Regions from separate parts of the Lysinibacillus sp. EB106-09-02-XG168 genome, predicted to be linked through region 1. Evidence: riboswitches for the same ligand, from Rfam matches in the RefSeq annotation. Region 1 holds a riboswitch; each other region holds the start of a gene.

Region 1 (8,162 bases):
TAAGAATAACATTGACGATATTGAGTTTAAAATTTCAGATGTTTTTGCAAAAGGTTTTGCTATTGGTAAAAATGAAAACGAGTATTTATTAAAGTCCAAGTCGCTGTTTAAAAAACATAAATTAATCGTTAGAGTCATGTCTGAAGATACGAATCCAGACTACTTCGTTAATAATATTCCTGGGATGATGGGGTATTACAATAACATTCCTTTTGAAGATGATTATTTAAAAGAATTAGTGTTGACTCAAATATCTGTTTTAAATACAGTGATTGCGGTCGAATCAGAAAAAGAAATAAGTGAAGACCAGTTGCTGTTATTTACGGACCTGCTATCAAAAATAGGGGGGATTGGCTTTTTACCGAATGGCACTTTATTAGACGATGAAGGGGCCGTTATTGTTTATCCTGACGGGCAATCAGGACCTTCCAATTTCAGACCACATGCGTGTACACGCAAAGTAATGGAACAAGAGATGGCATCAGAAGAAGGCGAGCAAAGAAAAAATAAAACGATAGCTTATTTAAAGGAAAGAGCTATTCCATATACAGCTTCCCTTCCTCAACTCCCAACAATAGAGGCTTGTCAGTTTAAAACCGAAGAAGACATTGCTAGAAGAGCTGTAGCTTTGTTAATTGTTATTCAATTTGCTTGTGATGTGGCACAAGGCGGAAATGTGGAAGAATCACGAGACTTTTTCATTAATATGTTACGCACATATAAAGTGGAAAACTATCTAACTGACAATGAAAGAAACTTTTTACAAGCTTTAGAACCAGATGTGGAAGAAGCCATTAATATTTCATGGCAATACGAGGCGTATTGGACGCTTATTTGGGCACTTGGCTTTGTTGAAGAGCTTGATTTTCCTGATGAAGTATGCGATTGCGAGTATGCCATTCAAGTTGTTTCTAACTGTGAAACGTTTGAACAATTTTATCTTCAAGCTGTCATGCGTAGTCAGGAAGAGCTTTTGGATGAAGCCGATAAAATTTACAGATATCATTGGGCTTGTGTAGATAATCGTATACAAGAACGACCAACTCCTGCGGGGATGAATGAAAGTATCGTTATGGAAAGACGTAGGGGCTTGTTCTGGATGATAGGGCATCGCAATGAAGAATGGGATAACATGTCGATGGATACTTGAATATAAAAGAAAAATAGCAAACTAGTAGGTTGGGCTAGTTTGCTATTTTAATAATATTATTTAATATAATTTGGTTTACTTACTTTATCAATCAGAAGAAGGCCATCGTATTGGTCACGTGGAACAAGACTTTCCTGAATCATTCCCCAGCTATACGATAAACGTGGCTCAAACATCCATGAGTTGCCTCGCTCATTTTGACGGTTTCGCATGTCGATAAATGTGTACGGTTTATTTGAAGATGAAACAATATCCTCGATCGAACCCTTTACAGGAGGTAAAACGACCATAGGTTCACCCATATTGTTTGCGGTTTCACCACTAGCCATATAAAGGCCAAGTACATAGCTATATTTCTTGTAGATATCTGGTAGACGTTCACCCATCAATTTTACCGGATAAGGAGAACCCATTACTTCGGATTGTGCTTTACGAATATGGTCATTATGCGCCCAGACGATAAACTTTTCAGTCGGATAAATCTCCTCCGCCAACCAAAGTAGGTTTTCCATCATTGCTTGGTCACGCCATTCCATTGTCTTATAAAAAGACTCGGGGTTATAATTTTCTAGATCAATATTTGATTGAATTGATAGTTCTACATATTCGTCTGCTAAACGGATACGGTCAGCCAAAGTACGTTCCATAAGTTTCACAATATGTGGTTCGCTTGGATAAGCTGCTTGTAACTCTTTTTCTTTAAGCTGTACTTGTGATTTTACTTGTTTATACACTTTGATAATGCTAGGTTTCGCCCCTTGGTAGCCTTTTAGATCCTTACTGAAGCTCCAATCAACAAGTTGCTCCTCTACTTCACTGAACTGTTTCGCAAGCTGACTATTTTGTAGCCAGTCACCGTTCGTAAATGCATTTTGCTGTTGAATATCAAAACCTGCTAATTTTAAAGGTTTATCTGTTTTCTGTGTTTTTTTAGTATATTCAAATAACGGTAGTGTTTCTTTTGTCCACCATACACCAAAAATAGAATCCCTCATCGTTTGTTTCGCTGTTTGCTTGTCGATTTGACCTTGAGCATTCATGGCATTCCCCATACCACTTTCGAAGGCTAGGACATTATAGCCCATTTCTTGGTGTAAAAATTGAATTAAACGTGTTTTTGCTAGGTTAAATTCTGCTGCGCCATGTGAACTTTCCCCTAAAAAAACGATGCGCTTATCATGCAATAAAGGCTTTAGCATTTCTAAATCTTCAAATTTATTAGATGGAATGCTTTGTTGAGCAACAGATTCAGGCTGAATGGACGTTAAACTGTAAGCATGATCGTTTGTCCACTTTTTCCACTCTTGAAGTGTTTCATTAGATGTGCGAGCTACCTTAACTTCTAATTTATTATCTAAAGCTACACGTTCTTCTATCGCCGGAACTGCCGCGGATGCATTTGAAATTCCGTTGAATGCTACAAAACTTGTTAGTGCCATACTTAATGATAATAAAACCTTACGTTTCTTACCTTTTGTCACTCTCTATCAGTCCTTCGTTATATGTTAAGGCTAATTATAGATAGTGAAGTTTAAAGTAAAATGGGATTTTGTTTAAATTTTGTTTAAATTTAGTCAAATGTCTTTGTTTTGAAATATTCAAGCGGAGGAAGGTAAAAAACATCTCCAAAGTGTAAGTACACTGTAGAGATGTTTTTTTATTTATAGTGATAAGTGCTAGCTCTAGGATGATTCCGTTGTATTTGATTGAACCAAGCACGATCCTTTTCCTCTTGTTTTAATGTACTAACAATGGTTGATGAGCAGCTAACACAGATTTTTGTCTGAGTAATTTGTCCACAGCGTTCACAAGGTGCGCCTAAATTAGGGAAAATCGATTTTTTTAACTTTCCTGCTTTTACCCATTTAAAAAGTAGGTCTGATGAAACCCCAGTTAATGCAACTACCTCATCGTTCGTTAAATAGCGATTATTTTTTCTTAGTAAAAAATGATGTAATTCCGAAAAAATATCTTCTTCTCTCACATCAATCCTTGCAGTAAATAGCAGCATATTTATTACTCTCCCCGTTTACATTAATTGATGACTTCCCCTATATTGTCATTTACGTTGTTAGGTTGATCGTCATATTTATAGTTTTCCCAACGATTTCGTGCTAGTTTTCGATATTTATTGGAAGCATGTCGATCTGCAATTAATCGAGAGAATCCTTTTTTCGCCTCAGCAATATCTCCAAGTCGAAGGCTTAATTCTGCATGTAAATATTGAATTCTCTCGCTGCCCTCTTGATTGGATGCAAAAGATTTACTGTAAAAGTCTCTTGCAGCAAAGAGGTAACGCATTTCCGATTCATGATCATTTTTTAAGCGATATAGCCAGGCTATTTTTAGTGCAAAATTGGCCATAAGAAGTGACTCTTCCATTGATGCTCTTGATACAAGATAGGCTAATTTAAGGCTTACAATGGCATCATCAATCGTACGTTCCTTGCAAATATCCATTGGTTTTTGTAGCTCTTTAATGTACAGCTCATCTATAAGAAGCATGAAAGGTCCATACGTTCTTGTCATAGATTTGTGATAAGCGTAGCCACAATACGGACAAACGGCAACCTCATACAATAACGGGTTTAAACCTTCATAAACTGGCATGAAGTCTGTTTGTTCCTCGATAATTTTATATCGATTAGGGCGAACTTTATATGTAGTAAAATGCTTTTTGCAAAACTTACAATCTACACTACTTTCATAGTAGTAAATGTTAAATGCCATAAGAATCAACTCCTTTACACCCAAATAATTTTATGTAGAAGACTACCTCTGACGGTAGTGAGAGGAATGTGGATATATTTCTTTTGTTCTATTTATATGAAGGGCAATGTCGTTCAATGTATTTAATTTAGTTTCTTTTATTTTAACAATTCTATGTTCTTTGGTATACTCCTTTGGAATTATTAAAATAAAAATGTTCATTACTTTCTTAGTTATTTGAAATTTAGGTATGTACCCGTAATAGTGTTTATCGGTGTAGTTAAAGCAAGTTATACATTCTTTTTAGTTTGTCAAAATACGTACATATATTTAATTAAAAAGCTATTATATTTTAAAGTTATTGTATATGCAATATTACCTATAATCAACTTCGATATAAAGATGTTTCTTAATTTAGAAAAATATAAGCTTATTGTTGACCAGATGGAGTCATTCAATGCTTGCCTGTAGTGAAAATTAGTCTTTTTATTATAGATTTATCATCATGCACCTGGTGAAAATATACAAAATGATAAGGAGCGAACAATGGATTATAAAATTGTATTCTTTGATGTAGATGGAACGCTTGTTAATTATGAAGATGGTCGTATGCAAGAAAGTACAAGGACCGCAATTTAACAATTGAAGGATAATGGAATTCATATTGTAGCTGCTACAGGAAGACCTTTATCAATGTGCCAGGATTTAAGAAATGTAGGAATAGAGACGTTTATTACAGCTAATGGTGCATATGTTAAGCACCAAGATCAAGTCATACATAAAATACCGGTTGCCAAAGAAGTGGTCCAAGTAGTAAAGGCTTTTGCTGATGAAAATAAACAAAGTCTATCGTTTTTTACAGAAACATTATCAATGAATAACGTTCAAGAAGAAAAGACATTAAAAGCTATGAGAGAAACATTATCATTGCGAGAGTTTCCCGTTATTAATGAAGATATTGTAAAACAAGAGGTGTATTTAATGTGTTTATATGGTGATGGGGACGTTGAGAAAAAGTATGCCTCCGCATTTCCTCATTTATTATTTAAAAGGTGGCACCCTAACATTACAAATGTTTTGCAGCATGATGTTTCTAAGTCTATTGCTGTTCAAGCTGTACTAACATATTTCGACTTGAGTCCTGAAGAAGCACTTGCTTTTGGGGATGGAGATAATGATATCGACATGCTAGAGCAGGTCGGCTTCGGTATTGCAATGGGTAACGGTAGTGAAGCATTAAAAAATATCGCTGATTTTGTAACAAAAAAATCAACTGAAGATGGTATTGATTATGCTCTTCGCGAGTTAAAAATCATTTAATGGAGAAAACTGTATTGAATTTATAACACTCATAATGTTGTCTCCATTGAGTTATGATAAAGCTAACTATAAAAATTACTATGCTTTAGGTGGGATGGATTTATGGCACAGCACGTGCAATCTCTTATTGAGCATTACGGATATTTTGGCATCATTGTTATCCTAGTTGGAGGTATTGTTGGGCTGCCGCTTCCAGATGAGATATTTTTGACATATGTAGGGTATAGTGTATATAGCGAAACTCTCGCGCACATCCCAGCTTTAATCAGCGCTATCGTAGGTGCGGTAGGGGGGATTACTTTGAGCTACTATATAGGCTATAGATTCGGGCTACCTTTATTGCAAAAATACGGTTCGAAAATTCATATTACTGAGCAGAAAATTGATTTCACTAAAAATTTATTTGCAAAAATAGGGCCGGGATTATTATTAATAGGATATTTTATTCCTGGTGTGCGTCATCTTACAGCATATATTGCGGCTATTAATAATTATCCTTATAAAAAATTTGCTTTCTTTGCGTATGCGGGAGCAGTTATATGGACATTTACGTTTATTACTTTAGGTAATGTACTAGGTGACAAATGGCATTATGTTGAGGTGTTTTTATCCCGCTACAGCATTTATACTATAGTATTGTTCATAATAATTATGTTGATCGTTTATGTTGTTTTTAAAAAAAGGAATCCCGCTAAATAAATGATTAAGAAAGGTCTGGTTCAAAATTTATTGAATCAGACCTGTTGCTATATTAAGGCAATATAGCAAATGAACGGACAGGGAATCCAGATGCTTTTTCCGGCTTCGGCACAATATTGAATATAACGGCCCCTTTTGGAGGTAGCTTATCCAAATTTGTCATAAGCTCAATTTGATAAGTATCTTGCTCAAGCACAAAATATTCGCCGTCTAACTTACCGTTTTTACGAAAATCTGTTGCTGAATCCGTATCAAAAGTTTCGTGGCCGATTGCACTTACTTTTCGTTCGTTGAATAAAAATTGCAACGCTTCTAATCCCCAACCAGGAATATGATTATTGCCATCATTATCTTTGTTGCTGAAAGCCTCTTTATCTGGCCAACGTTTACTCCAATCTGTACGCAACGCAACGAAGGTACCATCTTCAATTTCTCCATATTCAGCTTCAAAGTTAAGAATATCTCGAACGCTTAACGTGTAGTCGTTGTTAATTTCTGCTTCCTTCGATTTATCAATAACGATTAGTGGGAGTACTAGTTCTTTTAGCTCCAATTCCTCTAAATAGCGTGTTTCTCGCACGAAATGGATCGGTGGGTCGATATGTGTTCCGTATTGCCCAGGGAAAGTGAATTGTTGTGCAAAGAAGCCATCATCATGGGAAAATAATGTTTCAAATTTTGCATCATCAAACATAAAGAAATGAGGAGAGTTTGGACCAAAAGTATGTGTTAAATCAACCCATACTTTTGATTTCAAAAGTTGTATTGCTTGTAAAAGTTTGTTTGTCAATATAGTTCCCTGCTTTCTGTTAATTATTTTGAATGCAACAATAAAAAAGAGTCCTCCTTGTAGAAGAGGACTCTTGTGCAAAGCAACAACTGTAAGTCTTCTCATCTTCAAGGCTAAATTTTGCCATTTGGAATTAGCACCATACCTATAGGCTGGTTGCTGAGACTTCATAGGGCCAATCCCTCCGTCTCTCTTGATAAGAAAATGAAATATAGGAATTTTCAGAAATTAAATTTACAAATACTTTAGCATATTTGTTTATAGGTTACAAGTTCCATAGGGATACATGGTTAAAATTCATAGCTAAAGGCAAAAAAGAGGCCCTCTTCAAAGGACCAACTTTTCACCAACCCAAAATTAGTGTTAGCTTACAACAGCTACTTTCAGTAAATGTTATACGAAATCCATCTGGTGTATAGGTAGTTTCGAATTTTATCGTAATGCCTGTTGACGCAATTAACTTTTCAACTTCTGTTTTATTTGATTGTTGTGCTGCATTCATAAGATCATGCGCAAATTGCTCGGATTCATCAATTTTATCCGTAAGTAATTGTGCTTGCTGCATAAGAACCTTGATTCGTTTCGTGGAAGTCTTTAATTTCACTGTATTGATGGATGGAAATGGACTTCTATTCGTTGGATCAGGCATTGCTAGATGTCTAGAAGGTTGTTGAGTAGTTGGTTGATTTGCCATTACCCATGCCGGATAATAATTAGGATAGATAAAATACGGATAAGGATTGTAATACAACTAAATTTCCTCCTATCCTATAGTCGATACATTATCTTATGTACAACAAAGACTTTCTGTGTTAATGGCTGATGCTTTGAAAAGCCTGAGCGAAAAGGAGTCAGTGCAACGGCTTAAATTCTTGACCAATTTATTCTTCTAAAGGAGTTTTTAAGATGAATATTCGTGCATACATAAAAAAGGGTTTTGAAGTTTACTACGAACGTTATAATCAGGTGTCAGAAGAAGGATTTTGTAGGTGGATGTGCCCTGACGTACCTGAAGAAATGAAAGTAGTTGATATCGATGCAGAGTGGTCTATGTGGAGAATGATTCCTTCCACTGTAACAGAGGAAGATATTCAAACGTTAGAAAAAGAGTTTGGGCTTAATTTTCCCGAATGGTATAAAGCTTTTATTTCAACATATCACCATTATTTTGGTGTAATACCTGACCAAAGTATTGAAGAACCTTTAAATAACGTAAGGGATATGTTTAATCCATCATTATGTAGTTTAGGATACCTTCCATTTTCATGGGATACAGAGTATGGAAAAATAATTTGTATTGATTTAAATAATAATACTGATGAAGAAAATTGTGCAATTTATCAAATCGAACATGAAATTTTATTTGATGATGCTGCTGATATTCAATCGTCATTAGATTATCTGTATCCAAATTTCAAGGCATATTTTGATGATACTTTTCTTGAATCTAATAAATAGCAAAAAGGAAGGGGCATTTTAGACAGCACCTTCCTC
Region 2 (8,162 bases), 560 kb from region 1:
TTCAATTGCCCCCGCAGCTATTGATATATCAGTACTTTGAGACGGTTGGTTCGACTCCCGCCGTCTCCATACATAGAGTGGTCTTGAAAACCCAGTCATAACAGCGGCTTTAAGTATAGATGAATAATGAGAGTGAAGGAATGGATAAATTCCTTTCGTTTTCTGTTTTAAACGAATAGCCCCAATTAAAAAATCCAATCGTTTTGAGAATCTTTTTGTCAAAACGATTGGATTATTTCAATGTAAGTTCAATGTTGATTAAGTTCAGGCTTTCTTTTTTGCCGGGTATCCAATTAAAATAGCGATAATCCCACAAATTCCTATCAAAATCGGGTAGAAAGAATACTGCAGCATGCTCACTGGCGATATTCCCGCAACGCTTGCGGCTGCTAGGAATTGGGCTCCGTATGGCAGAAGACCTTGGGCCGTACAGGAGAAAATATCTAATATACTTGCGGACTTTCTTGGCTCAATCCCATACTGGTCAGCAATATTTTTTGCAAGGGGACCAGCAATTAAAATAGCAATTGTATTATTGGCCGTAGATAAATTAGTTAGGCCCACAAGACCTGCAATCCCAAATTCAGCACCTTTTTTTGATTTAATTCTTCGTGTCGCAAGGTGAAGTAGGAAGTCAATTCCTCCGTTAAGCTTAATAATTTCCACCATTCCAGCGATTAAGATTGCAAGAAATGCCATTTCATACATGCCTGACATTCCTTCGCCAATCTTTTGGAAAAGGTCCATTAACTGATAGCTGCCATCCGCTAAGCCAACACCCCCGGCCAGAACAATCCCGAATGCAAGAACAAGGAAAACATTCATTCCAATTAGCGCAAAAATAATAACCAAAACATAGGGAACAATTTTTACCCAACTATAGCTTAAATGCTCTACTTGTGCGGTAGTATCACCCATTGTGATAACCCCTAAAATAATGCTCGTTACTATAGCTGCCGGCAACACAATCCAAAAATTCACTTTAAATTTATCTTTCATTTGTGCGCCCTGTGAACGAACTGCAGTAATAGTTGTATCTGAAATAAAGGATAAATTATCGCCAAACATCGAACCTCCAACAATCGCCGCCATTACTAAAGCCATAGAAAAGTCGGTATGCTCGCTTATCCCAACTCCAATTGGCGCCAGAGCAACAATTGTTCCTACCGAAGTCCCCATTGATAGGGAGATAAAGCAGGCTATGATGAACAAGCCTACGACAAGCAGGTTTTGTGGAATGACTGACAAAGCAAAGTTAACAGTGGAGTCTACTGCCCCCATGCCTTTTGCTACCTCTGAAAAGGCTCCAGCCAATAGAAAAATAACAACCATCAGCATGACATTTAAATTACCAGCGCCTTTACAAAAAATATCAACCTTATTCGAAAACGATTCTTTTCGATTCATTGCCAGAGCCACAGCGCCCGAAATGGCAATGGCTACAATGACAGGGAAGGCATAAAAATCACCTGTAATAACCCCTGAACCAATAAATAAAACTAAAAAAACAACAAATGGGATTAGCGCCCATGGATTTTCTTTCTTCATTGTTCTACCTCCAAAAATTAAAAAATGGATACGTCTTTGTCCATTTTTCTCTAAAAAAAGACCTCTTCTTGAAAACAAGAAGAGGTCTTATATCTATAAAACACTCCTCTTATCTATCAAGCCATTGCTTGCTGGATTTGGCACAGTAACTTAAATACAAAGTTCCGCTGCCGAGATTTCATAGGGCCAGTCCCTCCATCTCTCTTGATAAGAAGAAAAACATATTATTTTTTGCACAATAATGAAATAGTATAATAAAACATCTATATTTGCAACATTTTTTAATTAAACTTTATTTCAAAGTAACAGGAAATACAGTCCGCACTGAAATAGGGCTATTCAATCATAATACTAATACGCAGATTCTGATTTAACAGCAAAACAAACTAGTTTCAATAATATGCTAAAATAAGTTTATCTATATCGTAAGTAAGGTGGCATTAAGGTGAATACAGTTGAAATTAATACATGGCCATTTAATGAAAAAAGCTTAAAAAGTATCAATAACACAGAGAGCTATTTAAATTATCCAGTCATTTATCTTTTAAAGGATCAAAAAGAGGCTTATATTGGGGAAACAGTAGCGTTCAAAAATCGAATGCGTGCACATTTAAAAACAAAGGAACGTCAGAAATTAGATGAGATGCATTTAATCTATCATGAGGAGTTTAATCGTTCTGCTACGTTTCATTTAGAGACGAAGCTTATTAATTATTTTCTAGGAGACCAAAAATATAAGCTACAAAATAAGAGCCAAACGGTAAATAATATTTCACATAATTACTACAATAAAAAGTTTTATGACCGTGATATTTTTAAAGGAATTTGGGAACGTCTAGTAGATCAAGGGATTGTTAATAATGAACAGCATGTAATTGAAAACCGTGATGTTTTTAAGCTTTCACCTTTTAAGGAGTTGTCAGTAGAACAATTAGAGTTAAAGGAAAAAGTTATTGAAATTTGCGAGCAAAACATTTCTCGTTCAGAAGAAGATAAATCATTTTTATTCTTGATTCAAGGTGAAGCGGGGACAGGTAAAAGTGTGGTGTTAAGTTCTATATTTAATTCTATACAGGAACTGTCTTCAGATGTTACATCACATTTATGTGGTTCAGAAAATTATTTGGTTGTTAATCATGATGAAATGCTCAAAACATATAAAACTATAGCTTCTAAATTAAAATTTTTAAAAGCTAAAAATTTTGATAGACCTACACCTTTAATTAATCGTCTAAAAAAATCAGGCGAAAAGGCTGACATTATTTTAGTGGATGAAGGACATTTATTGTTAACTAGGCCAGACACATATAATAATTTTACAGACAATAATCAGCTTGAAGAGCTTATGAAGTTGGCGAAAATCGTTGTAGTTGTTTATGATGAAAGCCAAGTATTGAAACTTAAAAGCTTTTGGAAGGAAGCTACTTTGGAAGCTTTATTGCATCAAAGTGATTATGAGAAATACGAACTAAAAAATCAATTCCGTATGAGAGCAAACGAAGAGGTAATTGAATGGATTGACCATTTTAAAAATAAAAAGATTTCTCCTATTCCTAACGATAAAGAGTATGAGCTGACGATATTTGATTCTTTACAAAAAATGCATAAAGCGATTATTGAAAAGAATAATGATGGTGGTTTGAGTCGAGTTGTTTCAACATTTGATTATTTACATAAGAAAGACGGCGGTATTTATTATATAACGGAAGATAAGGGCAATTATAAAATTCCATGGAACATAACAGATGGGAAATACACCTGGGCAGAAAAGGGCTCCACTATAGAAGAAGCAGGCTCCATTTATACAATTCAGGGCTTCGATTTAAACTATGTGGGTGTAATCCTAGGACCATCTATAACATACGACAAGCAATCCGATTGTTTAGTTATAAAACCTGAGAATTACAAAGATGTAGGTGCATTTGCAGGAATTGAAGGTATAGAAAATGTTAAACAAGCAAAAGAAAAGATTATTCTAAATTCCATGAATGTGCTTATGAAACGGGGAATTGAAGGATTATATATTTATGCTAGTGATGAAGTACTAAGAGAAAAATTATTAGAACTTCAATCTGAAAGCATGAAAAAGTAATCATATATTTTACTAAGACAAATTTAAGTAGCTCAATAGGTATGGTAGAGGAACCATACGCTATTGAGCTTTATATAATCAGTTACTATTTTCTAGTTATTAGCCTATCACACAAAATCCCACGGAAAAGGTGTAGCCTTTTCCGTGGGATTTCTTTTTTGATGAAAAAAATATTAAAATGACTCCCTATCCCCGATAAACACTCTCACATGTATCCGGCGCTGGTTCATAGAAGCAATGATTTTTAAATTGACCAGTAAAAGGTTGACCGTACCAGGTTGGAGGACATGGTGCGTATGGATTGAAGTACCAAAGTGCGAATTTCGCTGGATGTTCTCTCCAATAATCCAGTGTCAGTTTGGCTAATCTTTTTTCATTAGGTCGTGCTCTTTGGTAAAACATATTCCCTTTTTGAACCGCTTCAAAAGAATAATTTCCTCCTTGTACCTGATAAATAACATCATTAATGGTTCTTAAATCTTTAAAGTCTGGACATTCTGCTACAAGACGATTCACAATGACATTGCCAACATATAGCATTCCTTGATTTCCTTCGCCTTCCGCTTCCGCTCTCATCATCCTTGCCACCAAGCCAATGTCAGAATCTATATATTTTACTCTTGGCATTTTTTCACCTCCACCATATAGTATGAAAATAAGCCTTCATTATTGTCATTTGAAAATCTAAATGGTACGACAACCAAAAAACACACCATCTGTGCTGTTGATAAAACGGCAAGATGGCGTGTTTACTTTGTAGTAATCAATTATGCCTTGGCATAATTGCGTCCGGAATCGGCTTTGTGCTAGCACAAAGAACTCTTTTCCGATTTCCGTGACATCCCGCCGGAGGCTTTGGGCCAACATGATGTTGGTCACTCAGTCGTTGCCACAGGACGTGGTGTTTTTAGACTGAGTTCCTATATTGCAGCGAATGACCTCCGATGAAAGAAGTTAAAAATTCTTTTTAAAGTACGGTGTTTTTTTCATCACGATACATACTGGAATCGCGATAATTAAACCGACAACGTTTTGGATGATGTCTCCTGGAATGGATGCCATCGGGGCAACCCAGCTTTTGAACATAATCGCTTGCCCGATATAGTAAACTCCAATCATAACGGGCATAGCAACAACTGCTGCTAAAATGTTTAGTCGGATATCGTCGCCTTTATGTCCATTAGACCAAGCGATTTTCCCAACGATGGCGCCTTGTAGTGCGCGGGAGATAATTGTAGTTGGCGCCCAAATTAACCAACCACCTACGATATCGAATAATCCCATTCCGATTGCTCCGGCAAGTGCTCCTTTTTTAGGACCGAATAAAATCGACGTAATTAAGAGCATGGATGTCCCTAAGTGAATAAGGCCACCTTGCCCAAATGGTAGCTTAATATTAATAAACATTGTAGCGACGAAAACAAGTGCTGCTAAAATGGACGTAATCACCAAATCAAATGTTTTTGTGCGTGGTTTTGTATAGGATCGACTTTGTATTGTTTGCATTTGCATGTCCTCACTAGGATGAATTTTTTGATAATTTTAATTTAGCAAAGGGCTGACTATCGTAAAAGTGCCAATTTGATAAAAATATTAAAGGTCAGTTTGAATTTTTATAAATATGCACATTTTCGCATCTTTCTAATTGTGATACGATGGAGAGAGTACAAGCAGGATTAGTTAGGTGGGGAGTATGATGAAAAAAGTCGCTGTAATTCAAGATATGTCATCCTTTGGGAAGTGTTCGTTAACGGCCGCGATGCCTGTGCTGTCAGTGATGGGTGTTCAGGCGGTGCCACTACCAACTGCGATTTTAACTGCTCAAACAGGGTATCCGAGTTTTTACTGCGAGGATTTAACGTCAAAGATGGATTACTTTGTGGATGAGTGGAGCAAGCTTGGCGCGACCTTTGATGGCATTCACACAGGCTTTGTGACAGGGAAGGAGCAAATCGATAATATTTTTCGATTTTTAAATGTGTTCCACGCAAGTGAAACGAAGCTGCTTGTCGATCCGGTCATGGGCGATTTGGGCGAGGTGTATAAAATGTATACGGGCGAGTTGCTTGATCGTATGAAAGCGCTAGCGAAGTGTGCAGACATTATTACGCCTAATGTTACAGAATGTTGCTTGCTTACGGGATTGTCATACGAGAAGTTACAAAGTTATCAAGCTGATGCAGATTATCTTCAGACGTTAGAGGAAGCGGGCAAGCAGCTACAGCAGACGACAGGGGCAAATGTCATTATTACCGGTTTGAATCCGCCGCCAGCAGATACGAACAAGCGCTATGTAGGCAATATGTATGTCGATGCAGAACGTTCATTTTCTAGCATCCGGGAATACAACGGTGAGAGCTATTCAGGCACAGGTGACTTGTTTGCATCAGTCATTATGGGTGGCATGATGCGCGGTCAGGATTTAGTTGAATCGATGAAGCTTGCTGAGACGTTTTTAGCCGCTTCAATTGAAGCTACGTCAAAGGAGCAAATTCCACGCGAAGCAGGCGTGAATTTCGAAAAATTTTTACGAATGCTCCTTTAGATATCTTTTTAATACGTTAATTGGTGGTACAGCTATACTTCACGTCTTCTACTTAACGGGGGATGGATTTTTTGTGAAAAGGAAATAATTCAATTATGCCTCCGCATAATTGCGTCCGGAATCGACTTTGTGCTTAGGCCTGCACGAGGGCCGACACGATGTCGGACATTTCGGTAATGCCACAGGACGTGGCGTTTTTACCGATGCAGGTCAGTTAGCCGTTATCGTGGATGCGATGATCTTAGGCTAACATCCTCTAAGAACTCCATTCTGATTCCGTGACATCCGCCGGAGGCTTTAACTTCTTTCAGCGGGTGTCCAAACACCTGCTGAAAGAAGTTAAAATCATGAATTGGGGAGGTGTATAATGAATTCAATTAGATATTACGTAGTGCAAGTAAATGATCTCTATTACCAGGGCGAAATAGACCTTCAATCATTCACAGATGATGAAGAACAGGCCTTTGCGTTTACGGATATTGTGGCAGCAAACGAACTGGCTCATGAGATAAATGGAATCGTCCTGACAAGAGACGTCAGTTATAAGGAGCTAGAAGATCTTTCAGCACAATATCTGATTGAGTACGAAGCATTGCCAAAAGAAGAGCGTGACTCTATAGAATCATTTTGTAGGGAGCTCAGTATAGGAATGTTTGAATAAAAGTCGAATCGAATCTTTTCGGTTCTTTTTTTATGTAGTTTTCGACTGGACCTCAGCATGCTATCTCTCTAAATCTAGAAAATGGTAAACAGCCCGTAGCCATGATTGATGGTTACGGGCATTCTTCCTCAAAGATAAAAGAAGAAACTAACTTTTTAAAAGGCTTTGCTAAACGCTTTATTTAGACATGTTGAACATACATATTTTTAAAAACTACATGAAGAATTATGATCCGTCCCAAAGTATATATGAAAATGCTTACTACAATTTGGATTAAAAAGAGTATGACAATGTTTACAGTTTGTGCTATTCATATATTCATGAATCGTTAATTCCTTTTTGCAGACGCCACAAAATATTGCCTTTTCATCAAAATCCTCTTTATTCCAAGGCTGAATGTTATGATTTGAATTTTCCTCATGACATTTATAGCAAGGGTAATACTCTCCACAACATTTGAATTTTATTGAAATAGTATCTTGCTTATTAGAATAGTGTTTACATCTTCCTTGATCATCAATAACATTTCCAAGAATAATCATAGTTTTAACCTCTTTTCTTAAATGAACTGGACATAATTTTCTTAAGTTAACACTTCGCTGGACACAATCAATCTACTATATTGCTCCGCCATCATTTTAAAATGATGCTTTTCGTGGATGGCAAGTAGCTGGATTGATTGAATAAGATTAGGGTAGTGGGCTATTGGGTCTGGAAAGACAATATGCCCGGCAATATCCTCCTCTATATTATTTATTAATTTTTGCATTGCGCTCGTTTCATTTATTAGTAATTGCTCTATCTCATCACTGTCCAGCGTAAAACGTATTTTAGAGGGAGGCACTAATATTCCTGGAGCACTCATGCCTCGTCCTTTTTTGCTTTTATACTCGTCGTAAATATCATGTATTTCAGTGGCGAATGGCTTGTTTCTCCGCATTTTCGCGTAAGGGGTAAGTAGTAATGAAAATTTTGTTACTGTTTTCAACATTTTTAGGATGAGATAAAGGTGATAGAAATGTTCACCGATCGACCATTTATCTTCTTTCTCGCGATGCCATAGTTGCTTCTGCGAGAGTGACTGAATACAAGGTAGGTAGTGAGTTCGCTGCTCTTGTAATGTATGAAAATGATGCGCCATATTGTTCGATTTCATCTTTGGAATCTCCTTTATGCTGTTATTCCTATTTTAGGAAACTTTATGATGAAAGTACATGAAACATTATTTATAATTGTCATAAAAATAAGAAATATCGGAGGAGGGGGATGGATGAATAGTAGACGTTTAACAGCTACAGATGCTAAGGCCTATCGGA
Region 3 (8,162 bases), 730 kb from region 1:
CTTTTTCTTGTAATGCGTCTGCTTTGTCTGTTTGTTCCCAAGGTACATTTAAGTCCGTACGACCGAAGTGACCATACGCTGCAGTTTGCTTATAAATTGGGCGACGAAGGTTAAGCATTTTAATAATCCCTGCTGGGCGTAGGTCAAATAGCTCGCGTACCCATTTTACAATTTCACTTTCCGTAACTTTTCCTGTCCCGAATGTATCAACAGCAATAGATACAGGTTGAGCAACACCAATTGCATAAGCTAGTTGTACTTCAGCTCGATCTGCTAAACCAGCTGCTACGATATTTTTTGCCACATATCGGGCTGCATATGCCGCTGAACGGTCTACCTTAGTTGCATCCTTACCAGAGAAAGCACCACCACCATGACGGGCATAGCCACCGTATGTATCAACGATGATTTTACGTCCAGTTAGACCAGCATCTCCTTTTGGACCACCAATTACGAATCGGCCAGTTGGGTTGATGAAATATTTAGTCTCAGTATCTAATAATTCACTCGGAACAACTGGAGCAATAACAAATTCTTTTAAGTCTGCTTGAATTTGCTCAAGAGTAGCTTCTTCGTCATGCTGTGTAGAAATGACAATCGTATCAACACGCACTGGTACATTGTTTTCATCATATTCAATTGTTACTTGTGTTTTTCCGTCTGGACGTAAATAACCTAGTTCACCAGATTTACGTACTTCCGTTAAACGACGAGCCAATTTATGCGCTAAACTAATTGGTAAAGGCATAAGCTCTGGTGTTTCGTTACATGCATATCCGAACATTAAACCTTGGTCACCTGCGCCAATTGCTTCAATGTCAGCGTCTGTCATAGAGCCTTCACGTGCCTCTAATGCTTGGTCAACACCTTGAGCAATATCAGGTGATTGTTCACCAATAGCAACAAGTACTGCTAGATTTTCAGCATCAAAGCCATATTTCCCACGTGTATAACCGATTTCTGCTACAGTATCACGAACGATACCTTTAATGTCTACATAAGTAGAAGTAGTAATTTCTCCTGCTACTAATACTAAACCAGTTGTTACTGTTGTTTCACACGCTACACGTGCGTTTGGATCTTCTGCTAAAATAGCATCTAAAATGGCATCCGAGATTTGATCACAAATTTTGTCTGGATGTCCTTCTGTTACACTCTCTGATGTAAACAGTCGACGTTTTGTCATTTGGTTTTCCTCCTATTACTTTTACAAATAATATTTGCGAATTAATACGGTACTCATTACCCATGTCAAGCCCGCTCCTATAGATTGAACTCTAAAGCAGTTGTTGCTGTCGCTACGTTGGCACTACGCTTTCGCACATAAAAACAACTGTTGCTGTCGCTACGTTGGCACTACGCTTTCGCACATAAAACCACTACTGCTTTTAACACGAGGTTTTCGAAAGATCCGTCATTATAATAAGGAAAGGACTAAATACTTACCTTTACATTCGTTTTTAACAATAAAAAAATCCTTTTCTCACGCTTACTTAACATGAGGAAAGGAATAATGACTTCGTAACCTTTCACTCTTATCGTTCAAGGGGTTTCCCTTGCATCAGGTTGGCACCAGCGCATGTCGTGAAATGGTTCATGCAGGTTGCCGGGTTTCATAGGGCCTGACCCTCCACCAGCTCGGGATAAGAGTATCCGTTCAATATCTCATAATACGTAAAAGGTCGAACGTTGTCAAATATTTATACTTTCTTTCAGCGAGTGCCCAAACACCCGCTAAAATAGAGAAACCCAGTGTAAGAACGCCACGTCCTATAGCATTATCGAAATGACCGATATCATGTCGGCTTTGCTGTCGCTGCGCTTTCGCACAAAGAACAACTCCAAAGCACAAAACCGATTCCGGACGCATTGTTTATCTGCGTGAAAGCGTAGCGCCAGTGGTAATTATACCATTATTATGAAAGCAATTTGTATTATCCTGTAATTTCAAACAAAATAATCCCTACTCTCCACCTCACATCATGTGTTAACATATGTGTAACCCTTTACAGCACATTTTGTAGTGAAAGCAAAGCGTCAGCTACGGAACATGTGGTGGATGAAAATGATTGTAGCCCCTTTTCAATCGAAGACAAGCTCCAACTAATAAAAAACAAGCTAAAAACTTCACATCCTGTGCGAACTCATGTAAACCAAAAGCTTCTAGAACACAATTTTGCTGTGTCGAAAGTGATTGACTAATCATTTATAATAAATAGGGTAAAAAGCATTATCTAAACGAATCAATTTACTTTTTGTCGTTTTCTTGAAAAGTAATAAAATCTGAAAAATAATTTCTGAATTAGTATAGATTATTTAAGCAATTGTGTTATACTATTTTTGAAATTAAGAAAAACTCCCTCAGACTCAAGGGAATACTATAAAAAAGGATGGTATTTAATCGATGAATTCAGTAGAAATTGCAAACGAACTGAAGGAATTATTAAGCGGCGGTAACATTAATGTTCAACTTTCAGTACCACAATTAGCTGAAAAAGCTACTTCTCGTGGTGAAGCTATGTTAACAGTAGATGGCGCAGTTCGTGCAGAAACTGGCAAATACACTGGTCGTTCACCTAAAGATAAATATACGGTAGAAGAAGAGAGCACAAAAGATAAAATTGACTGGGGAAAAGTTAACCGACCAATTTCTTCTGAAGTGTTCGATAACTTATATGTAAAAGTAGTAAAATATTTAAAAGAACGTGACGAATTATTCGTATTCAAAGGCTTTGCTGGTGCTGATAAAGATTCTCAATTAAGCATCCAAGTCATCAATGAATATGCTTGGCACAATCTGTTCGCTCATCAATTATTTATCCGTCCAACTAAAGAGGAATTAGCTTCTCATGTTGCTGACTTCACAGTTATCTCAGCTCCTAATTTTAAAGCAGACCCTGCCGTTGATGGCACTGCTTCTGAAACATTCATCATTGTATCACTTGAAAAGAAAATCATCCTAATCGGTGGTACTGAATACGCTGGTGAAATCAAAAAGTCTATTTTCGGTATTATGAACTACTTATTACCACAACAAGGCATCCTTTCAATGCACTGCTCAGCAAACGTTGGTGAAGCTGGTGATGTTGCATTATTCTTCGGTTTATCTGGTACTGGTAAAACTACTTTATCAGCAGACCCTGACCGTAAGCTTATCGGTGACGATGAACACGGATGGTCTGATAACGGTGTATTCAACATTGAGGGTGGTTGCTACGCAAAAACAATTAACCTTTCTGCTGAAAAAGAACCAGAAATCTACAACGCAATCCGCTTCGGTTCTGTTTTAGAAAACGTAGCTGTTGATCCAGAAACTCGTGTTTGTGACTATGATGACGGTTCATTAACAGAAAATACACGTGTAGCTTATCCAATTCAATACATTGAAAATATTGTTGATCCATCTGTTGCTGGTCACCCAAAAACAATCATCTTCTTAACAGCTGATGCATTTGGTGTATTACCTCCAATCAGTAAATTAACAAAAGAGCAAGCAATGTACCACTTCCTAAGCGGTTTCACATCTAAACTTGCTGGTACAGAACGTGGTGTAACAGAGCCAGAACCAGTATTCTCTACTTGCTTCGGTTCTCCATTCCTTCCACTTCCAGCAACAGTTTATGCTGAAATGTTAGGTCAAAAAATTGACGAGCACGGTGCACAAGTATTCTTAGTGAACACTGGTTGGACTGGTGGCGAATATGGTACTGGTAGCCGTATGAAGCTTTCTTACACTCGTACAATGGTGCGTGCTGCAATTGATGGTAAATTAACTGATGTTGAAACAATTCAAGATTCAGTATTCGGTTTAAACATCCCAACTACTATTGAGGGTGTACCAACTGAAGTGCTTAATCCTCGTGATGCATGGGCAGACAAAGCTGCTTATGATAAAAAAGCTGCTGAACTTGCTGGTTTATTCAACGACAACTTCAAGAAATTTTCAAATGTTTCTGAAGCTATCACAAACCTTGGTGGTCCATTAAAATAATTTACTAAGCAAAGGGAACGATTTCAGTCGTTCCCTTTTTTGTTGTTGAAAGATTATTGTGCGATTTTAAATAAGGTATGGCTCTTCCGCAAAACAAGGGGTTGATTTCACAGGAAAGCGAGTAACCTGGAACAGAAATCTCTTCATTTAACATGTCCAACAATCCTAAGATATCTTTTTACCATTTTTGTTTTTTAACACTATAAAAGGGAACATTTTAAGTCACTCTCTTTCCTATTCTTCCCCTATTTTAGAAAAGTTCACTTTTCATATTGTTAACTTTGTGTATAATTCATAATAGTAGTTTTAGGGGGAAATATATGAAAAGAAAGTATAAAGTAATTATTATTATTGTCAGTCTTCTATTTGTATTGTTTGTTGGCGCTGGATTTTTTGCAGGGAATTATTTTTATAATCTCGCCTTAAATCCTAAAACAGATAAATCAGCTGTGCTTGATGCACCGCACAATTCAATCGCTGTTAATCCTAAGGAAGCTAAAGAAAAAGAAGAGAGTGAAAAGTGGTTTAAAGAGAATCACCAGGATTCTTATGTAAAGTCTTTTGATAATTTGAAATTACATGCCTATACGCTTAAAAATACAAACGAAACAAATAAATGGGCAATTGTTTTCCATGGATATTCATCTGATGGCTCACAAATGTCAAAGTATGCTAAGCATTTTTATGATACAGGCTATAATGTTCTTATACCGGATGCAAGAGCTCATGGAAAAAGCGAGGGTGACTATATTGGGATGGGCTGGCACGATCGACTTGATGTAGTCTCTTGGATTAATAATGTTACCAATTCAGATAAAAACGCTGAAATTATTTTGTATGGTATTTCCATGGGAGGTGCTACAGTGATGATGGCCTCAGGAGAGGATTTACCTAACAATGTTAAGGCTATAATTGAGGATTGCGGCTATTCCTCAGTTTGGGATGAATTCTCCTACCAATTGCAAGAAATCTTTCATTTACCGGCCTTTCCTATTATGCACTTCTCTTCAATTGTTACGAAAGTAAGAGCTGACTATACCCTTGGTGAAGCTAATACTGTCGAGCAAGTTGCCAAATCGAAAACGCCGATGCTATTTATTCATGGAAGTAATGATACATTTGTGCCATCTTATATGCTAAAGGAAGTATATGAGGCTGCCAATGTACCGAAGGAAAAAATGATAGTTGAGGGTGCTGGACATGGCAGTGCAGAAAGCGTTGCCGGTGATTCGTACTGGAAAACTATTAATAACTTTTTAGCAAAATACGTACAGTAAGTATCCTTTTATCAACCGTTCAGGGCCTGTTAAAAAGCACCTGAACGGTTTTTTGAGTCGACACTAGCAGTTCTTCGATCTACCTAAGCAATTTTCACTAAAAAACTCCATATTACAAAAGCAAAAGGTAATCTTACCTCACCTTCGTTTAATGTTTTTTGCGGTGTATTCAAAGTATAATATTCCTTGTATTGCTGAAGGTATTAAAAACTAATAATAAATAAAAGTTGAAGCGATTATCATCAATACTAATCCTACAATAATAATCTTGAGTCTTTTACTTTTTATGTAATTCAAAAAATAGCCACCTCTCTAGACAAACTTGAAATATTAAACTGAAGGAAGACACTTGAATATCTTATTGTCGTTTCATCCATTCACAAAGTGCATGTACTGTCTCTCGATTTTTGGCAGGTGGATATTGATGCGCGTAGCGATGATCATACCATGTCTCATATGTTTTATTGGCATCCTTTAAATAAAATTCTAACTGTCTAGCATGTTCAATATCTACATTTTCATCACGATAGCCATGAATAATAAGGACAGGAGCTGTCATATGCTCTACTTCAAAAAGTGGTGTTCGGGCATCATAAGCCTCAGGTACACGATTAGGTGTCCCTCCAATAACACGCTTCATCATCCGGCGCATATCTGTTCGCTCCCAATATGTAGCTGTTGCATCAGATACTCCTGCCCATGTCACAACAGATGTAATATCTCTACGTAAGATTGCAGTCCAAAGTGCCATAATACCGCCACGTGAAAAACCAAAAACATGAATATTATCATTACAGAACTTCTTTAGTACGTCTACTGCATATACAGCGTCATATCGATCAGCTCCAGCAAACTCATCTCGACCTTCTCCACCTCGATTGCCACGGTAATATGGAGCAAAAACGATAAAGCCTTGAGCTGCAAACTGAGCGACACGCGAAGCTCTAACCATACCAATGCTTTGCATACCACCACGTAAATATAAAAAGCCATCATATGTACCTTCTGCCTTAGGTTCCGCTAATAATCCCTTCACACGTAGACCCTGTGACATATACGTGATTTCCGTTAAACGAATAACTGGATTTGGCGAAGGATAAGGACGTTTTTCTACGATCTTACCATTGGTCATAATGTTTCAACTCCTCCAGCATTTTCTTCATTCCTTCATCCTTCATATGAAAACTTAAATTTGGATGATTAGTAAATTCTTCATCTGTTAGCCAAGTCATCCCTGAAGTTTCTAAATCAAAATCGATGTCCTCCTGCCCCACAAACTGTGCAGTATAGACCGTTTTACAAAAAAAATTGTCATCATGAACGGCATATTCAGCAAACCATCTAAGGTTTTTCACATGAACACCAGTCTCCTCGAATACTTCCCTAACAGCCGCCTGCTCCAATGTTTCCCCAGGTTCTTGCTTTCCACCTGGAACCTCTACACCACGGCGTTTATGAATCGTACATAACCACTTATTTTCATGCTTTAATATAACAAGTACATGCTTAGGCTCAACGTCTAATTCGCCTTTTATAAAACTTAAATCCACTCGTAAACCATTTAAATCTGTAAATGAGAACATGCTCATCAACTCCTTTTTTCATGTTAAAGTCTTATTTCACACACTGAGCTCAATCAATTACTAATAGAGATTGGCATTCTTCGGTGTTATGGTGATGGTCTTTTATTTTCACTATAGTGTAATCATGTAGCTACAATCAACAAATAAACTTTTAGACTTCACTATTTACAAAGTGTAAATATCATACCATTAAGATTGATTTTCACGAATAAGAGCAAAGGTTAGTTTGGAAAATATTACTTATAAAAAACAAGGATATATATTGTTAAGCTTTGAGATGTAAAGAATTCTATAGAAACTTTAAATGTGGCTATAAAATTCAGAAATTGGCTAATTAAATAAGTAAGATAGGATTTTTGTTTAAAATAATTTGTTTGGATGATAAAGATTTCAAAAAAGTGATAATAGCAGGTGTGTTTGTGTTTTTGGTCAGTTAACTGTTATGAGTTCTCTAGATTTAATTGCACTTTTGAGTGGGAATTTAAAAGAATCCGAAGGGGTATGCCAGATATATGTGTCAGAGCATACTGCTAAAGGTTCTGAAGGATTAGAGATAGTAATAGGCGGTTTAAGCCTTTCTGGAGGCGTAAATGATTTCCCTAGAAGATACTTACCAATGTCATGTAAAATATCTGCCCTATTCTAAAATTGTTATTGAATTTGCAAAGGAATAATACGAATACGCTTATTAATTAGAATCCTCATTAAAATTAAACAGAGCAAAATATTAATACTAAAAACAAGGTTGATTATATGACAATTTGTAGTTCAAACTCTGTTTTATTTTTACCTTAGAGTTATTAGCAACAATCTTTGAGAAAACAGCCTTTTATAATTGAAATTACAATAAAAGTATTTTTCACTAATTAATTCTTCAATAAAAAAGATCACTGAAGATTTCAGTGACCTTAACTTTAAGCACGTTTGTTGAAGTAAGGAAGTTGTTCCACAAATGCCTTCGTATCCGCATCCCCATATTCATGAACTAGTGCATAGATTTTTTTTAATCGTAAATCAATTTCATCATTTTCTCTATCAAGATGATACTGGATATATGGTAATTGCGCACGCCACGCATTCGCAATCTCTAACATCTGCATTTGCTGAAATATTTTTTCAAATACATCTAATGCTTGTCGGTCTACATTAAGCTCAAAATTCCACGGTCCTGCATATGGATTTGTATAATACGTTCTATTGGCAAGTGAAAAATATACACGTTGACGATCCATTTTTACAAAACACTCCTTTTACCATAGTATGGCGGTAAAAGTACTGTTTTATTCGCTGGAATGTCAAACTTCCTTCACA
Region 4 (8,162 bases), 600 kb from region 1:
TTTCTGCTGCTGTTTTATCAACACCATCTTTTAATTTAATTAAGCCCTTAGCTTCTAACAATGAAAGCATACGACCGTGGTCTGAAACTGAGCTAGAAAGTAAAATTGTTGCACCTTTTGGTAGATCCTCAAGAGATTTATATTTTTTAGAGTAAATTCCGATTGGTTCAATGTGAATGGCACCAGCATTTTCAAAGTCATAGCCATTTTCTTTCATGCTAAGCTCTAAGAAAGGTAGGTGTTGGAAATAGTTTGCATCAAGTTCACCTGATTCTAAATGTTGGTTTGGTAATACATAATCTTGATAAGTTTCTATTTCAAGATCGATACCTTCTTTAGCTAAAGCTGGTTTTGCTTTTTCTAAAATAACCGCATGAGGCGTATTAGAAGCACCTATTGTTAATGTTACATTTTCATTACTGTCTGATTTTTCACCAGATGATGTGTTTTTAGTATCATCTTTTTTACCAGCACCACAAGCAGCTAAGGCTAATACTAATACTGATAAAAATAATCCTGCTAATAATTTCTTCATTTTATTGCACTCCCTTTTAACTAATTTAAAATATGTTAGCGGTATAAAACCGAAAGAACCTTTTTGATGTTCGTAGCGAGATACGCTTTTTTGTCATTAGCGCCTTTTTAGCGTTTATCTGTTTTGGCTGTAATTAAGTCGCCAATCCATTGAATAATAAATACTACTATTAAGATTAATATAGTCGCCATTAAAGTTACATCTTGGCGATTGCGTTGGAAACCATCTAAGAATGCTAAGTTCCCTAGACCACCTGCACCGATAATACCTGCCATCGCAGTATAGCCCACAAGTGCTACAGCCGTTACAGTAAGACCAGAAATAAGCGCCGGTAACGATTCGGGAATTAATACTTTCCAAATAATCGTTGACGTTTTAGCACCCATTGAACGAGCCGCTTCAATAACGCCTTTATCGATTTCACGTAATGAAATTAATACCATACGCGCATAAAATGGTGCAGCTCCGATAATTAGTGCCGGTAAAGCCGCATCTGCGCCACGAATTGTGCCGAGTAAAAATTTTGTAAACGGAATTAATAAAATAATCAAAACGATAAATGGAATCGAACGGAAAATATTAACGATTGAGCCTGTTAAAAAGTTCACCAGTTTATTGGCCCATAGTTGGTTTGGACTTGATAAAAACAATAAGATCCCAATTACTAATCCAAGTATAAATGTGATCACTGTAGAGATTGTTGTCATGTACAACGTTTCATACGTAGCTTCCCACATTTTTTCCCAGTCAACATTCGGAAAGAGACTAGTTAGCATTGGCAATCACCTCCGTTTGTACTTCGACTGTATGCAAGTAGCTAAGTGCAGCTGCAACATTCGACTCTGTGCCTTCAATTTGTACAATAAGTGTACCGTACGCGCCATTTTTCGTTTGCGAAATATTACCATGCACTATACTTACTTCTACATCACACTTTTTCACAAGATGTGAGATGACAGGCTGCTCTGTTTTTTCTCCTACAAAGATTAGCTTTACAAGTTGTCCATTAGGGTAATTTGCTTTAATTTGTGCCACAGTTTCCTGTGTTTCCTTCGTATTTGTAATTTGAGAAACGAATTTTTTTGTAATGTCAGCTTGTGGCGCTTGGAATACTTGTAATACTTCACCACGTTCTACAATTTCTCCAGCTTCCATAACCGCTACACGGTGGCAAATTTTACGAATTACGTGCATTTCATGTGTAATTAATACGATTGTTAAACCTAGTCGTTCATTAATATCGACCAGTAAATCTAGGATAGCATCTGTTGTCTCCGGATCGAGTGCGGATGTTGCCTCATCACATAACAATACTTCTGGATTATTAGCAAGTGCACGAGCAATGCCTACACGTTGCTTTTGTCCCCCTGATAGTTGTGATGGATACGCTTTAGCACGTCCGTCTAAACCAACTAGTGTGATCAATTCTTTCACACGTGCCTCACGTTTTGCCTTTGGAACACCTGCGATTTCTAGTGGGAAAGCAATGTTTTCAGCAACAGTTCGAGACCAAAGTAAATTGAAATGTTGGAAAATCATACTGACCTTTTGTCTAGCATTTCTAAGCTTTTGCCCCTTTATGGATGAAAATTCCTGATTGTTAACCGTTACCGTTCCTGATGTAGGCTTTTCTAAACCGTTTAACAAGCGAATCATTGTACTTTTACCAGCGCCACTATAGCCGATAATGCCATAAATTTCACCTTTTTCAATAGAAAGGTTGACGTCTTTAACTGCTGTTAATTCGCCATTCGAGGTTTTGTATTTCTTCGTAATATTTTGAAGCTGAATCATAGCGAATTCTCCTTTTCTTATATCAATTGTGCCACGGCATAATTGTGTCTGGAATCGGCTTTGTGCTTAGGCCTGCAGATGTTTTTTGTGCGAAAGCGTAGTGCTAACGCAGCGGCAGCAACACGGGGGCCGACACGATGTCGGTCATTTCGGTAATGCCACAGGACGTGGCGTTTTTACCGATACAGGTCAGTTAGCTGTTACCCATGGATGCGATGGTTTTAGGCTAACATCCCCTAAGAAATCCTTTTCGATTCCATGACATCCGCCGTAGGCTTTAGGCCAACAAATGTTTACTGTGCGAAAGCGAAGCGTCAGCAACAACATGACGTTGGTCACTCAGTCGTTGCCACAGGATGTGGCGTTCTTAGACTGAGCTCCTCTATTTCAGCGGGTGTTCGGACATCCGCTGAAAGAAGTAAAAAAACCCCTTCAACTATAGACAAGTAGAAGGGGTCACGTAACTTATACGCTGAACCGTTCTCTCATCTTTCAAAGATAAAATCTTTGGGTGATTTGGCACCTTTTCACTTTGTGATGGTTGCCGGGCTTCATAGGGCACTTCCCTCCGCCGCTCTTTATAAGAGTTCGATATATTTATATTTTTTAGTATATTCGTACTTTACCACGTGAGTAAAGTTCCGTCAATTTATTTTTTTAACAATTCGTATAAATACGGTACGGATTGAAAGGCATAAACCTTTTCCGTCACTTTTCCGCCTTCACATACAAGTAAACACGGTACACTTTCGATTTTATTATGATAAGCGATTTGCTCAATAAAATTAATATTCGCTTTACCAACCTGTAGCTGTGGCAGCAATTGCTCAACAACCGACATCATTTTCGATGCAACTACACACGTTCCACACATTGGTGTATATAAATAAAAAGCAGCCTTTTCACCAGACTGGATAGCCACGTCCCACTGCTCTTTTGACCATTCTTCCATCTTTTTTCACGCAACCTTACAAAATATATTCATTATGGATTGAGAAATGTGCACGAAGCAAGATCGCCGCTAACACCTTTCTCGGAGTTGTCTCTACTTCCTTATATGTTGGCATTGTACGTAAATGCTCAGCCTCTGGATAATGTCTGTCCATTAATGCTCGTAGCTTATCACCCGATGTATCTGCATCAAAAAATGTATAAAGCTCACAGCCTTCATATGGATCAAGTAACTCTTCTAATTGATGCACACCAATTGTACCATTCGTGCAAAGTATTTTAACATGTTCATTTAAAATAGGTTCAATTTGAAGCTTATCCGAACGGCCTTCGACAATTAAGCATTTCCCCTCGAACATAACGCCACCCCCGTTTAGACATATCCCTTATCATTATTATATCAATAAATCTTGTCATTGATACTGTTAGACACTTATTGTTAAGGGAATATACTTTCATTCACCCTCATCCACTATGATGGCAGAATGGATGAAGATAATAAAAAACGTCGGTAGTTTCCGACGTTTTTCTATTACAGGCTTGTCTTATAAGCTTGTCTTATTCTGCAATCATTTCATCGTATTGCTCAGCTGTCATAAGCTTTTCAACTTCTGATGCATCAGCAGGCTCTACAACGATCATCCATGCTTTTTCATATGGTGATTCATTAACGAATTCTGGGCTATCTTCTAAATCTGCATTTACTTCAACTACTGTACCTGAGATTGGTGCATATAATTCAGAAACTGTTTTTACAGATTCTACGCTACCAAATGGATCATCTGTTTTGATTTCGTCGCCAACTTGTGGAAGTTCAACGAAAACGATATCTCCAAGTTCAGATTGTGCGAAATGAGAAATACCGATACGTACTTTTCCATCTTCTACTTTAACCCATTCGTGCTCTTCAGAGTAACGTAAGTCTTTAGGTGTGTTCATGCAAAAACCCCTCCATAAATATGTAATATATTCACTTTCAGTGTGCCATACTTCTTCCATAAAAACAAGAATCAATTATGCCTTGTTCATCTCAACACCTATAGAGGTGAAGACTTCTGATTTGACGCTTCGCTTTCGTTACATAAAACAATTTAAAAGCGTTATTTCCAAGCTTGCTCAAAATCTGATTCTTTAAACCCTAACGTAACTTTTTTTCCATCAGTTACAATTGGACGTTTAATTAACATACCATCTGAAGCAAGCAGTTCAAGTTGCTCCTCTTCAGTCATTTCAGCAAGCTTATCTTTCAAGCCAAGCTCGCGATATTTCATACCAGAAGTATTAAAAAATTTCTTTAAAGGTAGTCCACTTACTTGCCATAAGTTTAATAGTTCGTCCTTTGTTGGCGGTTGTTCGACAATGTGTACATCTTCATATGAAACTCCATTGTCATTTAGCCATTTTTGTGCTTTTTTACAAGTAGTACATTTCGGATATTGAATAAATTGAATCGTCATTTAAAGGCTCCTCTACTATCATTTTAGGAACTACATTTTCAGTGTATCCCTCATTTTCTGTAGTATACCATCATAACCGTTTCGAACCAAAGAAACTCATCGTATTAAAGTGTATGGATGATTTCCGTTCCGGCTGGACGCTTTCCTGGGGGCGTCCGATGAGCCGCTTCGCTGCGCTGCAGGGTCTCATCTGTGACACTGATTCCCAAGGAGTCGCCCAGCCTCCACTCCAATCAACCTATTCATATAGCGTGTATTACATGTTTCTCTAATTTAGAGTAATAAAATCAAACTTTAGCAAAAGGATTTTTCTGTACGAAAGTGGAGTGCCAACGTAACGATAGCAACAAATGTATCCTGCGCGAAAGCGAAGTGACAGGAACAGATGTACAATCGCCTTCACTATTCTGATTGATTATGATGAGTAGTCATAGAGCCCTCTTTTGACTTACATAAAATTTATTAAAGTTCTTCGGTATTGTTGATTGGAGTGAAAGGCTACTCGACTCCCGTGGGAAAGCGAGACAGTCGAGACCCTGAGGCCAACATGATGTTGGTCACGGAGGCATTGTCACAGGACGTGACGCATTTAGCCTTCGTTCCTTTAGCGAAGGAAGCGGCTCGACGCTCGCCCACAGAAAGCGAGTAGCCTGGAACGGAAATCCCCCCTCGTTTTGCAAGCGCTATACTTTATTTCCAACAAAAAACCTAGCTATCTCATCTATGCGGATAGCTAGGTTAGTCTGCTACATTAAACTACATATTTTTCTGCTTCAATTAATTTAACAGAAGCTTCACGTTTCTTCGCGATTAAGTTGTATGGGTTGTTGCGAGTTAATTTACGTAGTGCAGACAATGTCATGCGTGCAGCGTCGCCGTCTGCTGAAGCAAGAATCGTATCTTTTGCTTCTTTTTCAATTTCTGCAAATGCTTCTTGGCAGAAGATTTGAGTGTACAGTAATTTTTGATGAGCTTTTTCAGCACCGTCACGAGCAATCGCTTTTTCTGTACGCAATACTGCAGATTCCATAGCAAATAGTTGGTTTGCGATATTTGCAATCTTCACTAATACTTCTTGCTCCTGATCAAGCTTCGCGCCGTAGCGTTGTGCTGCTAAGCCAGATGCTAATACAGCAATTTTCTTCGCATTTTTCACAAGATATTTTTCCTGTGCTAGCGGCTCTGTGCCTACATCCTCAGGCATTAGCATAAGTAGCTCTTGTTGTAAATTTTGAGCAACTTGTAGTAACGGCAATTCACCTTTTATTGCCTTTTTCATAAATGTACCTGGTACAATCATGCGGTTAATTTCATTTGTACCTTCAAAAATACGATTAATACGAGAATCACGATAAATGCGCTCTACTTCGTATTCAGCCATAAAGCCGTAACCACCGTGTAATTGAACCGCTTCATCCGCAATGTAATCTAAAGTCTCAGAACCAAATACTTTAGCAATAGAACATTCAATAGCATATTCAGCAATTGCACTAGCAATCACTTTCCCTTGCTTTTGCTCATCTGGGCTTAGTTGACTTAAGCGGTCCTCAAATAAGCCTACTGTACGATAGTTTAATGACTCGGACGCATACAATTGTGATGCCATTGTCGATAATTTTTCTTTTGTTAAGTTGAAATCAGACAGCTTCGTTTTAAACTGCTGACGTTGATTTGTATATTGAATAGCAAGCTCTAATGCACGCTTCGAGCCACCGATTGTTCCAACTCCTAATTTATAGCGACCGATGTTTAAAATATTAAAAGCAATAACGTGTCCGCGTCCTACTTCACCTAAAAGATTTTCTACAGGTACTTCTGCATCTTCAAGGATTAAAGTACGTGTTGATGAAGATTTGATTCCCATTTTTTTCTCTTCTGCGCCAACTGAAACGCCATTGAAACCACGTTCTACGATAAATGCTGAGAATTTATCGCCATCGATTTTTGCATAGACAACAAATACATCTGCAAAGCCTGCATTTGTAATCCATTGCTTTTCACCATTTAAAATATAGTGTGTTCCTGCATCGTTTAACTTCGCAGTCGTTTTTGCACCTAATGCATCAGAACCTGAACCTGGCTCTGTCAATGCGTAAGCAGCGATTAATTCACCTGACGCAAGCTTTGGTAAATACGTCTTCTTTTGATCTTCATTTCCGAACAGGACGATTGGTAAAGAACCAATACCTACGTGTGCACCATGTGTAATAGAGAAGCCGCCAGCAACTGACATTTTTTCTGCGATTAATGCAGAAGAAACTTTGTCTAATCCTAACCCTTCATATTCTTCAGGTACATCCGCGCTTAGTAAGCCGAGCTCACCTGCACTTTTTAGTAGACGAACCGAATGCTCAAATTCATGGTTTTCTAAATTTTCAACGACCGGTAATACTTCATTTGCTACATACTCTTCAGTAGTTTTAGCAATCATTTTATGCTCATCTGTGAAATCTTCTGGTGTAAACACACGATTTAATTCCACATCTTCAATAATAAATCCGCCGCCTTTAATGAAATCCGTTGTTTTTTCTGTCATTCTAAATTCCTCCCTATATATCTATTTTTAATAGTTTTTATCTCGAATATATAGAAAAGCTTGAAGTACTACATTCGGAGGCAACCGAAAACGCTGCACTCCAAGCTAATCTAGCAAAAATTATAGAAGTTCAAATACTCCCGCGGCACCCATACCGCCGCCGATACACATTGTTACGACACCATATTTCTTACCTTGTCGCTTCAATTCATGAATGAGCTTTAATGTTAAAATAGCTCCCGTTGCACCAAGTGGGTGACCTAGGGCAATTGCTCCACCATTAACGTTTACTTTGTTTTGGTCGATGCCTAAATGACGTACGACTTGTAGGGATTGTGACGCAAATGCTTCGTTAATTTCCCATAAATCAATGTCATCTATTGATAAGCCTGCAATTTCAAGCGCTTTAGGTACTGCCACGATTGGTCCAATACCCATAACCTCAGGAGGTACGCCTCCAACTGCAAAGCCTAAAAACTTCGCCATCGGAGTAAGCCCTTGTTTTTCTGCTTCCTCACGGTCCATCACAAGTACCGCTGCTGCACCATCTGAAGTTTGAGAAGCATTACCAGCTGTAACACTACCTTTAACATGGAAGGCTGGACGAAGCTTCGCTAAACCTTCTACAGATGTACCCGGACGTACACCTTCATCCATGCTAAACGTGAATTTTTTCACCTGTAGTTTATTGTTGTCATCTACATAATGTTGCTCCACTTCAATTGGTACGATTTCATCATTGAATTTACCTTCTTTAATCGCCTTTTCTGCAAGCTCATGTGAACGAACAGCAAAAGCATCCTGATCTTCTCTACTAACATTGTATTGACGTGCCACTTCCTCAGCTGTATGCCCCATCCCCATATAATATTGTGGAGCAGTTTCCGCT

Evidence for each region. A riboswitch is a leader RNA that binds a small molecule or an ion and turns the genes downstream of it on or off. The one in region 1 is predicted to bind S-adenosylmethionine.
Region 2: linked by a shared signal. The riboswitch ahead of AC3WSO_RS20215 (Na+/H+ antiporter NhaC family protein) and the one ahead of AC3WSO_RS22920 (cyclase family protein) in region 1 are both predicted to bind S-adenosylmethionine.
Region 3: linked by a shared signal. The riboswitch ahead of metK (methionine adenosyltransferase) and the one ahead of AC3WSO_RS22920 (cyclase family protein) in region 1 are both predicted to bind S-adenosylmethionine.
Region 4: linked by a shared signal. The riboswitch ahead of AC3WSO_RS20020 (methionine ABC transporter ATP-binding protein) and the one ahead of AC3WSO_RS22920 (cyclase family protein) in region 1 are both predicted to bind S-adenosylmethionine.

Annotation. Positions count from the first base shown of each region.
Region 1 is NZ_JBYTDN010000003.1:4,531,137-4,539,298, reverse strand. It holds gene AC3WSO_RS22950 (DUF4272 domain-containing protein) at 1-1,150, shown strand, start outside; gene AC3WSO_RS22945 (erythromycin esterase family protein) at 1,207-2,589, opposite strand; gene AC3WSO_RS22940 (hypothetical protein) at 2,808-3,161, opposite strand; gene AC3WSO_RS22935 (DUF2225 domain-containing protein) at 3,185-3,880, opposite strand; partial or broken gene AC3WSO_RS22930 (Cof-type HAD-IIB family hydrolase) at 4,406-5,179, shown strand; gene AC3WSO_RS22925 (DedA family protein) at 5,282-5,878, shown strand; gene AC3WSO_RS22920 (cyclase family protein) at 5,931-6,668, opposite strand; SAM riboswitch class I at 6,767-6,871, opposite strand; gene AC3WSO_RS22915 (YuzC family spore coat inner layer protein) at 7,012-7,419, opposite strand; gene AC3WSO_RS22910 (SMI1/KNR4 family protein) at 7,575-8,126, shown strand.
Region 2 is NZ_JBYTDN010000003.1:3,968,343-3,976,504, reverse strand. It holds gene AC3WSO_RS20215 (Na+/H+ antiporter NhaC family protein) at 265-1,548, opposite strand; SAM riboswitch class I at 1,655-1,762, opposite strand; gene AC3WSO_RS20210 (DUF2075 domain-containing protein) at 1,994-3,640, shown strand; gene AC3WSO_RS20205 (cell wall hydrolase) at 3,827-4,267, opposite strand; gene AC3WSO_RS20200 (ECF transporter S component) at 4,595-5,146, opposite strand; gene AC3WSO_RS20195 (pyridoxamine kinase) at 5,337-6,185, shown strand; gene AC3WSO_RS20190 (hypothetical protein) at 6,553-6,846, shown strand; gene AC3WSO_RS20185 (CHY zinc finger protein) at 7,053-7,388, opposite strand; gene AC3WSO_RS20180 (DinB family protein) at 7,430-8,002, opposite strand; gene AC3WSO_RS20175 (GNAT family N-acetyltransferase) at 8,117-8,162, shown strand, end outside.
Region 3 is NZ_JBYTDN010000003.1:3,797,160-3,805,321, forward strand. It holds gene metK (methionine adenosyltransferase) at 1-1,186, opposite strand, end outside; SAM riboswitch class I at 1,533-1,650, opposite strand; gene pckA (phosphoenolpyruvate carboxykinase (ATP)) at 2,405-3,991, shown strand; gene AC3WSO_RS19210 (alpha/beta hydrolase) at 4,312-5,268, shown strand; gene AC3WSO_RS19215 (alpha/beta hydrolase family protein) at 5,627-6,403, opposite strand; gene AC3WSO_RS19220 (NUDIX domain-containing protein) at 6,387-6,851, opposite strand; gene AC3WSO_RS19225 (transposase) at 7,766-8,083, opposite strand.
Region 4 is NZ_JBYTDN010000003.1:3,935,847-3,944,008, forward strand. It holds gene AC3WSO_RS20010 (MetQ/NlpA family ABC transporter substrate-binding protein) at 1-535, opposite strand, end outside; gene AC3WSO_RS20015 (methionine ABC transporter permease) at 643-1,311, opposite strand; gene AC3WSO_RS20020 (methionine ABC transporter ATP-binding protein) at 1,301-2,329, opposite strand; SAM riboswitch class I at 2,812-2,916, opposite strand; gene AC3WSO_RS20025 (thioredoxin family protein) at 2,979-3,281, opposite strand; gene AC3WSO_RS20030 (toprim domain-containing protein) at 3,298-3,639, opposite strand; gene gcvH (glycine cleavage system protein GcvH) at 3,839-4,219, opposite strand; gene AC3WSO_RS20040 (arsenate reductase family protein) at 4,381-4,737, opposite strand; gene AC3WSO_RS20045 (acyl-CoA dehydrogenase FadE) at 5,489-7,273, opposite strand; gene AC3WSO_RS20050 (acetyl-CoA C-acetyltransferase) at 7,394-8,162, opposite strand, start outside.